3 regions of the Sporosarcina sp. FA15 genome follow, and region 3 is predicted to be linked to each of the others. Evidence: riboswitches for the same ligand, from Rfam matches in the RefSeq annotation. Region 3 holds a riboswitch; each other region holds the start of a gene.

Region 1 (3,282 bases), 1.7 Mb from region 3:
TAAAAATAAGCCTTTATCGGTAGTGAACAGCAAAATCCCTAGCGGAAGCCCAATAACAAGTGCGATAACGAGAGAAATACTTATCATATAAAGTGTTTCCCCAAATGCTTTTGTAATATCAGGCATTAACTCTATAACGTGTTGTAAATCAATTCCCATTGTCAATTACCTCCACTTGAGCAGCTCGTGATGACATATAGGCAATTGCCTTTTCTATTTCGTCATCCTCGCCTTTTAGTTCCATCAGGAAAGTACCGAGTGGCCTTTCTTGAATATATTCAATGGAGCCGTGTAGGAAATTACCTTGTATAGTAAATTGCTGCACAGTATCTGAGATAATTCCATCGCCTGCGACATCACCTTTAAACATGACTTTGACCAGTTTGCCCGTGCACTTGCTCAAAATTATTGACGGCACATCAAATGACACAACACTACTAATAAATTCTTTCGTCAATTCTTCTTGAGGATCTGAAAATATATCATATACTTGTCCTTCTTCAATCACTTTTCCATCTTGCATAATTGCCATGCGATCACAAATTTCTTTCACGACATTCATCTCGTGTGTTATTAGAACGATTGTAATCTGTAATTCTTTATTTATTTTCTTCAACAGCCTTAAAATAGATAGCGTCGTATTTGGATCTAATGCAGATGTTGCTTCATCACACAGTAACACTGAAGGATTATTCGCTAGTGCTCGGGCAATACCTACCCGCTGCTTCTGGCCACCACTCAGCTGCGCAGGATAAACATCCCGTTTATCCGAGAGGCCAACCATTTCTAGTAAGTCCGTTACCCGAGCGTTTATTTTATTGGCAGGCGTTTTGGCTGCCCGTAAAGCAAATGCTATATTTTCATATACTGTCTTTTGGCTGATTAAATAAAAGTGTTGAAAAATCATTCCTATTTTCAGACGTGCCTGACGGAGATTATTCCCCCGTAACTTCATCAAATTTAATCCATCTACTAAGATCGTTCCGCTCGTTGGTTTTTCCAACAAATTTAGACAACGGATAAGAGAACTCTTCCCTGCACCTGAGTAACCTACGATTCCGAAAATTTCTCCTGTGTTAATGTCGAGTGAGACATTATCAACACCAGTCACGATTCTCTCTTTTGTTTTGTATACTTTTGATACGTTTTGAATTTGAATCATGCAATTCTCCTCTTTCTATAAATAGAAGTACGAAATCTCAGATGTCTGACCATATAAAAATGCTTCTCTCATATATGAAAGAAGCACCGAAAATAAAAAGGTTTCAGCTCATCTTTCAGAATGAAATTCACTCTGTAGGAGTTAGCACCTTCCTTACATTACGCAAGGGGTTGCTGGACGTCATCGGGCCTATCCCTCAGTCTCTCTTGATAAGTACCATTATGTAATTATTTTGATTGATAAGTTTCATATTAGTATGTCTCAATAAGATTGTCAACATAATATGTTCTGATATATAACAATTTATTATCATTTTCATTTCATTCCATGTATACTGACAATAAGAAAAGCGGAAGGCGCCGTCTAGACGCGACAGGCATAAGTCGATCCAGGGGAAGGCAGTCTAAGAGCGCGACGTCCTGTCGCAACGACTGCATACCTGCATCCTTGCAGGCACGACGTGGCGCTCTTTGCCACATAGCTGGATTGCTTTCAAGGAACCTAGCCTAAGTACGCCGCGTCCTGCGGCAATGGCTAGGTGACCCACTTCCTGTGGGCCTCCGAGCGGCTGGCTCCTGGAGCTAGACAATAAGAAAAGCGCAAGCGCCTTGGTAGACCCGACAAGCGCTGGAGTCTAGATACTGCTCCAAGTGAAAAACTTATACTATCTTACTCTTTTACACTAAAGATTGGATTACATAGAAGAGAGGTTATTACATGGCACTATCAAATCGACTCAAGAACCTACCACCGCACTTTTTCGCATCACTTGTTCGAAACGTACAAGAAGCACTTTCTGAAGGACGCGACGTTATTAACTTGGGGCGTGGAAATCCCGATCAACCGACACCTCCACATATTATAAAAGCACTCCAAGAAGCAGTCGAAGATCCAACAACACATGGATACTCCCCTTTCAGAGGGACTGCCGAATTAAAACAGGCTGTTGCTGACTTTTATAAACGAGAATACGATGTTCATATTGATCCTAAAACAGAGGTAGCGATTCTATTTGGAACAAAACCTGGATTGGTCGAGTTACCCCTCGCGATTATGAACGAAGATGAATTACTTTTATTGCCGGATCCGGGATATCCCGATTATTTATCGAGTGTAAGCTTAGCCAATATTAAATACGATTTAATGCCATTACTTGCAGAAAACGATTTTTTACCTGATTACTCTGCTCTTTCCGATGAACAAAAGAAGCAAGCAAAATTAATGTATTTGAACTATCCAAATAACCCAACAAGCGCAACAGCCACACTTCCATTTTTCGAAGAAACGATTGCTTTGGCAAAAGACAATGATATTGCAATTTTGCATGACTTTGCCTATGGTGGAATCGGTTTTGACGGTGCGAAACCTGTCAGTTTCCTGCAAGCAGAAGGTGCAAAAGAAGTTGGAATTGAAATGTACACATTGTCAAAAACGTATAATATGGCGGGATGGCGGGTCGGTTTTGCCATCGGTAATGCCGATATTATCGAAGCAATCAGCTTATTGCAGGATCATTTATTCATAGATATATTCCCAGCAATTCAGCGCGCAGCAACAGAGGCATTATCGGGAAGCCAGGATTGTGTGGATGAGCTCGTTTCACTTTACGAAAGCCGCCGGAATGTCTTAATTTCCGAATGTAAACGAATCGGTTGGGATGTCATCGCGCCCGCTGCATCTTTCTTCGCTTGGTTACCTGTACCAGAAGGATATACAAGCGAATCATTCACCAAGTTACTATTAGACAAAGCAGACATTGCCGTAGCACCGGGCCATGCTTTTGGAAGGTATGGTGAAGGATATATACGTGTTGGCTTATTGGAAAGTGAAGACCGTTTAAAAGAAGCAGTTGCACGAATTGAAAAACTCGATATTTTTTCACGATAAAATAATTTAATTTGAATTTCATATCAAAAAAGCCAGGAGTTTTCTATTCTTGGCTTTTTTGACATGAAATATTCTTAGTTCGTTAGAAACATTGAAAAGAGCGAATATCATTTGGACTTATCACATGATGGATCCAGCCACGCCTTCTTCTCTGTACTTTCCAGCTAGTTATTGTGATTGTTTGTGTCATATTTATCTTCTAGTTTCGGAATTAATTTTTCCCATATCAGATA
Region 2 (3,282 bases), 1.6 Mb from region 3:
GTAGCGGTTGGTAGATTTGGAGGTAATTCTTCAGCGGGACAAACCAAGAATGAAGATGGCTGCGTTATTTGGCAAAATGAGGATTGGGAATTAGCGGCTATTTTGGATGCACATAAAAGTGCTGAAAGTGCGGAACTTGTTGTACAAACACTCGGGCAGCATAAAGAAAAATTGGTAGAGATTTTAGATATGAAAGGTCCTCCACGATTTAAACGTTTGGAAATGAAGTTACTTGAAATTTTTCAATCTGAACAATTTTTGAATGAATGCAGATGTGCCATGGGAGAAACGGCTTGTCTTATCGTTGTCAGGAAAGCTAATTACGTTTGGTGGTTTTCGGTTGGAGATTGTTTAGTATATCTGTTCCATTCGGAATTAATTGCCCTAAATCAGTTTCAACTTAACCAAAGGCAATTCTTTGAATGGATTGGTCAAGTGAATACGTTTGAGCAAGCAGTACCATGCTACACGTCAGGGACAAGGGAAATGAGAAAAGGGAACAATCTTATTTTTTTGACGACTGATGGTTTAGTGGAATGCCCGGGGGAACCTTTTTTGGATCCGTCAGATCTCGTTGCCGTGCTGAATGAAAAAGAACTTGATAAAGGGATTTCGCAGTTATTGATGGAAATCGAAAGACAAAATGTACGAGACAGTACGACAATTATCGCATGGAATGTGAAAGTAGAAAAGGAAGGTAGCATCCCGAGCGATTATCTCGGATGAAGGAAAAATGACGGGAGGAATTAGATATGGAAGCATCTGAATTAATTGAAATCAAAACCCTTTATTATAACTTAATTCTTGCATGGAATAATCGCGATGCTAAGAGCATGGCTGATCAATTTACAGAGCAAGGCGAATTGATTGGATTTGACGGAAGTCAAGAAATTGGGCGAAATACTATTTTTGCACATTTAGAACCGATATTTGCAGATCATCCAACACCTCCATTTATCAATGTCGTTAAAGATGTGTACTTTCTGAGTGCTGAAGTTGCGATGTTGCGTGCAATCGTCGGGATGATACCTCCGGGCGGAACAGAACTTGACCCAAATTTGAATGCTCATCAAACACTGATTGCAGTAAAAGAAAAGGATGGATGGAAAATAAAAATTTTCCAAAATACACCGGCCCAATTTCACGGAAGATCTGACTTGGTCGAGCGGATGACCAAAGAATTGAAGCAAGTATCTGATGTAGGCTGAAAAAGTGCCCCGCACCAAGATAATACCAGTGCGGGGAGTGTTTTAGTTACTGTTCATGACAAAGGTAATCATTTTCTCTTCTTTTCATTTGAGTTCATTCGTTCGCGTTTTGGTTTCAGGGAACGGAGTTCAGCAAACTCGCGGGCTATTTCTTCATTCATGTCGCCCGGTTTTATTTTTTGGTTTTTCGGCGTTTGTGGTAAAGACCGTGCATTATTTCCGCCAGTTTTATTGTCATCTCTTCCCATAGTAACAACTCCTTTCATTTTTTCAGTGCCACGTTAATATGGCTTTCTAAAGAAATATTATTCAGCAGTTTTCATGCTGAATTAATGTGGAAATTAAAATAAAAATGTTTCTTTTGATTATTATCGTCAAAAAAGACGGTTTACAATAGTAGTTTTAATAGTATAATAGTAAATAATTGAATATTCTTATCAAGAGAAGCTGAGGGATATGGCCCTGTGAAGCTTCAGCAACCTCTGACTTAGTCAGGAAGGTGCTACCTCCAACAAGATTTTTTCTTGAGAGATAAGAACAGAGTGCCCAAATTAAACCCTCTTTTCTTGTCTTATAGAAAAGAGGGTTTTTTATATTGAATCATTTGATTCAAACCAAAGTGAAAAGGGAGAGACGACACATGCCGATCAATGTACCGAAACAATTACCAGCAGGAGAACTATTGAAGAAGGAAAAAATATTTGTGATGGATGAAGAACGCGCAACGTCCCAAGATATACGGCCTATGAACATCGCCATTTTAAACTTAATGCCTGAAAAAGAAAGAACAGAGTTGCAGCTGCTACGTCTATTAGGGAATACACCGCTACAAGTAAATGTTACATTTTTGAACACAGCAACTCATGATTCTAAAAACGTTAGTAAAACGCATTTAAACGCATTTTATACAACATTTGAACATGTGAAACATCGTCGTTTCGATGGACTGATTATTACGGGTGCCCCGATTGAGCATTTAGAATTTGAAGACGTTAATTACTGGAAAGAAATAACGGAGATTATGGAATGGTCAAAAGAAAATGTAACCTCTGTTTTACATATTTGTTGGGGTGCCCAAGCAGCACTCTATCATCATTATGGAATCCGGAAATTTGAATTGCCGAAAAAATGCTCAGGCGTTTTTACGCATCGACTATCGGACCCAACGATTAATCTTGCACGTGGCTTTAATGACGAATTTAAAGCGCCACATTCACGTTATACATCCGTTTCAACAGAGGAAATAAAAAATGATCCCCGTCTACACTTGCTTGCCAAATCAGAGGAAGCAGGGGCATTCATCGTCATTTCTAAAGATAATAAACATATTATGATCACAGGTCATTTGGAATACGATGCGGATACGTTGGCGGAGGAATATGCACGTGATTTGCAAAAAGGAGTCGGTATTGATATCCCGGAAAATTATTTTCCGAATGATGATCCAAGCAAAGAGCCGTTGAATACATGGCGTTCCCATACGCATCTACTCTTCTCCAACTGGCTAAATTATTATGTGTATCAAGAAACACCTTATGAATGGGAATAACTAGTTAATGACAAATGTATCAATTAAACCACGTCTGTAGATTAACCATTTATTTGCATAAAATACTGGTGAGTAGGGCTTGATGACCTTCATTTTCACTGCATTATTTTTGGCCCGCTTTCGACTAACTATTCATGACAGATTTACTGAGGGGTCCGAGTGTGGCTAGAAGTGACTCCGTCACCTCTAGCCACACTCTTTTTAGTAATACTATTGCGAATAGTTGCCTGTCGCGTTCCTACATTATTCAAGTGGAAAATGCAGTTGTTTTGTAAGAATAGAATAGATGACATTCTATGAAGGGTGTAAGTGCCCGAAGATGCAATTTCGGGCACTCTTGGACGATGTACAATGCGTTCCTTTCTTACTTTTAGCAAGGATTATACATCTAATCATGTGATACCTTATAGCTAGTGCCACTTCTTTACTAAAAAAAGAAAAAACCGTATAGAAAGCATCAGCCGCCAAAATTGCATCTTTGGCGGCTTTTCTCCGACTTAGATGTCAGCTTTTCTTTCATCAAAA
Region 3 (3,282 bases):
AGGCGGTATACTCATCCCACATCCAATCTACTTGGAAAAGGTTCAGGAAATCTGTACACGCCACGGTGTACTGCTAATTGTTGATGAAGTCATTTGTGGATTCGGCAGAACTGGGAAAGACTTTGGTCATCAGCATTTTAAGTTGAAACCGGACATTATTACGATGGCAAAGGGACTAACGAGCGCTTACTTGCCACTTTCGGTTACGGCTATTCGAAAAGATATTTATGAAAAGTTCGATACAGGAGAAGATAACAGTCATTTCCGCCATGTTAATACATTTGGCGGGAATCCTGCGGCTTGTGCAGTCGCGTTGAAGAATCTTGAAATCATTGAGAGAGAAAATCTTGTTGAACGGTCGGCTGAGCTTGGCGAGCGCCTTCTAAAAGAGTTGGCTTGCTTATTGGATCATCCTTTTGTTGGCGATATTCGCGGGCTCGGATTCTTGTTAGGCATTGAACTTGTAGAGAACAAAGAAACGAAAGAACCTGCTGCAAACGCCCGTGTTGCGAAAATCATTGGCGAATGTAAGGCGAATGGACTTATTATTGGAAGGAACGGCGATACAGTTGCTGGCTATAACAATATTCTAGCGCTAAGCCCACCGCTGTCTTGTACCGATGAAGACGTGGACTTTATTATTGCGGTTATGAAGAAAGTGTTCAATGAAAATGCATGAGTTAGGATGAGATTTTTAATCTTGCTAAACCAAAAACGGAGAACCTCCAATTATAGGGGTCCTCAGTTTTTGGTTTTATTTTTTCTAAAGACCATTGAAACGCGCTTCTCGCTACGCTCTTTCATACGCTGAAAATTCTCGAGATGTTTCCAAATGGCGATTGCAAATAACAAAGTTGCTATTACGACTGGCCAGTATCCGTCTGCCAATACTGCCATCGCGATGAGCGTGACGTAGAGCATCAGCACACCAAACACGAGAAAGTCTGTTACTAGCGCTACGACGACAAATAATGCAAAACCAATGAGCCCGATCTGCCAGTCGATTGCAAGCAGTACACCAATTATTGTCGCTGTTCCTTTTCCGCCGTTAAAGTTCATATAAAATGGAAAGTTATGCCCAATAACGGCTGCGGCGGCTGTAAGAAATAAAAGTAAAGCCACAAAGGCTTCTGAAAATCCTGCGTTTTCTGCGAAATAGTGCACAAGTAAGACAGCTCCTGCACCTTTACTGATATCGATTACTGCAACTAATGCGCCGAACTTCTTCCCGAGAACAATGGTCGCATTCGAGGCACCGGCATTTTTCACACCGGTTTCTTTCAAGTTAACGCCGGATATTTTCTGCGCAACAACTGATCCATGCAGGCAACCAACTGCATATCCCCATAAGAGCACGCCTACAGTCCATAACCACATATCAAGTTCCTCCTAAAATAACGGTAGTCTAAGTGTAACATTCCACATAGACACAAGTTTCAGAAATATTATTCGGTAAACTATTGACAAAGTATTGAGATATCTACTATACTATGTCACAAGATGGAAAACTGAATATCACAAACTCTTATCAAGAGCGGCGGAGGGAATAGGCCCTGCGATGCCCGGCAACCAGCAAGTGACTAACTTGCAAAGGTGCTACTTCCTACAGATTCGTGCGAACGGTCTGAAAGATAAGGGGAGGAATAAGCGAAAGCGTAACCCTCTTCTTAAGCGAAGGGGGTTATTTTTCATTCCAAAAATACCCCTAACGTCTCCGCCCATTACAATCACATCCATCTAAAAAACTCTGGAGGTAATGACGATGACAAAACTTCAACCCGAAACACTTCTTCTGCACGGTGGACAAAAACCGGATCCTGTAACAGGTTCACGCGCAGTTCCAATTCATAGAACCTCATCTTTTGTATTCCGTGATACAGAACATGCTCAAAAACTATTTGCACTACAAGAAGCAGGCAACATCTATACACGAATTACAAATCCAACTGTTGCAGTTTTTGAAGAGCGTATTGCGCTTCTTGAAGGTGGTACGGCGGCAGTTGCATTCTCCTCAGGTATGGCAGCTATCGCTTTCTCTATCTTGAACGTAGCTGGTGCTGGAGATGAAATTGTCGCAGCAAGCAACTTATATGGCGGTACTTATAATTTATTCGCCGCTACACTTCCGCGCTACGGTATCAATGTAAAGTTTGTCGATGCAACAGATCCTGAAAACTTCCGTGCAGCAATTACAGATAAAACAAAAGCAATATTCGCAGAAACAATCGGTAACCCGAGTCTTCATGTACTCGATATTGAAGCGGTTGCGGACATTGCGCATGAAAACGGTCTACCGCTTCTTATTGATAGTACATTTGCTTCGCCATATGGTTCGAATCCTATCGAATTTGGTGCGGATGTTGTCATCCATTCCGCTACAAAATGGATTGGCGGACACGGTACCACGATCGGTGGAGTTGCTGTTGATGCGGGTACATTTGACTGGACGCAAGGGAGGTTTCCTGGCTTCACAGAGCCTGATGCGTCATATCATGGTCTCCGTTACGGAATTGATACAGCAGCGGCGGCATTTGCGACTAAACTACGCGTTCAACTATTGCGTGACTTCGGACCTTGCTTAGATCCAGATAGTGCATTTAATTTCCTCCAAGGACTTGAAACACTGCATTTGCGTGTGACAAGACATAATGAAAATGCCGTTAAAGTAGCGGAGTTCTTGAAAAAACATCCATCTGTCGAATGGGTAACATATACAGGCAACGAAGATCACCCATCTTATGACCTTGCGAAAAAGTACTTGAAAAACGGCTTCGGTTCCATTATTGTATTTGGTATTAAAGGTGGACGGGATGCAGGCCGGAACGTGATTGATAACGTCAAAATCTGGTCGCATGTTGCGAATGTTGGGGATGCAAAATCACTAATTATCCATCCAGCTTCAACGACGCATCAGCAGCTTGGGCCTGAGGACTTGAAAAAATCAGGTGTGACTGAAGAATTGATTAGACTATCGGTGGGCCTTGAATCCGCGGAAGATATTATTGCAGACCTTGCACAAGCAATCGAACTAGCGGTACCAGTAACAGTATAATTTTTTGGTGACAAGAAAGGGCGTGACAATCGTGGAGACGGGGATAGTGGAAATCGGGCATCTGGTATTGGAATCAGGAGTCGTCTTGGTAAATGTACAGCTTGCCTATGAAAGAACGGGCAGGTTGGATGCACCCCATGTACTTGTTTGTCATGCCTTGACAGGAAGTCACGTGACAGTTGGAACGGATGACTATCCGGGTTGGTGGAGCGGTCTTGTCGGCAAAGGAA

Evidence for each region. Region 3 has a riboswitch for S-adenosylmethionine ahead of ACP8HG_RS15425 (O-acetylhomoserine aminocarboxypropyltransferase/cysteine synthase family protein). Riboswitches for the same ligand answer to the same signal wherever they lie in the genome.
Region 1: it holds a riboswitch for S-adenosylmethionine, as region 3 does, so the genes downstream of both, ACP8HG_RS01675 (methionine ABC transporter ATP-binding protein) here and ACP8HG_RS15425 (O-acetylhomoserine aminocarboxypropyltransferase/cysteine synthase family protein) in region 3, are expected to answer to the same signal.
Region 2: it holds a riboswitch for S-adenosylmethionine, as region 3 does, so the genes downstream of both, metA (homoserine O-acetyltransferase MetA) here and ACP8HG_RS15425 (O-acetylhomoserine aminocarboxypropyltransferase/cysteine synthase family protein) in region 3, are expected to answer to the same signal.

The regions. Positions count from the first base shown of each region.
Region 1 is NZ_CP188818.1:326,140-329,421, reverse strand. It holds gene ACP8HG_RS01680 (methionine ABC transporter permease) at 1-159, opposite strand, end outside; gene ACP8HG_RS01675 (methionine ABC transporter ATP-binding protein) at 149-1,162, opposite strand; SAM riboswitch class I at 1,268-1,378, opposite strand; gene ACP8HG_RS01670 (pyridoxal phosphate-dependent aminotransferase) at 1,880-3,049, shown strand.
Region 2 is NZ_CP188818.1:239,556-242,837, forward strand. It holds gene ACP8HG_RS01240 (protein phosphatase 2C domain-containing protein) at 1-726, shown strand, start outside; gene ACP8HG_RS01245 (SgcJ/EcaC family oxidoreductase) at 753-1,208, shown strand; gene ACP8HG_RS01250 (hypothetical protein) at 1,277-1,456, opposite strand; SAM riboswitch class I at 1,640-1,746, shown strand; gene metA (homoserine O-acetyltransferase MetA) at 1,849-2,757, shown strand.
Region 3 is NZ_CP188818.1:3,289,844-3,293,125, reverse strand. It holds gene ACP8HG_RS15435 (aspartate aminotransferase family protein) at 1-679, shown strand, start outside; gene ACP8HG_RS15430 (glycerol-3-phosphate acyltransferase) at 742-1,377, opposite strand; SAM riboswitch class I at 1,523-1,638, shown strand; gene ACP8HG_RS15425 (O-acetylhomoserine aminocarboxypropyltransferase/cysteine synthase family protein) at 1,763-3,052, shown strand; gene ACP8HG_RS15420 (hypothetical protein) at 3,060-3,282, shown strand, end outside.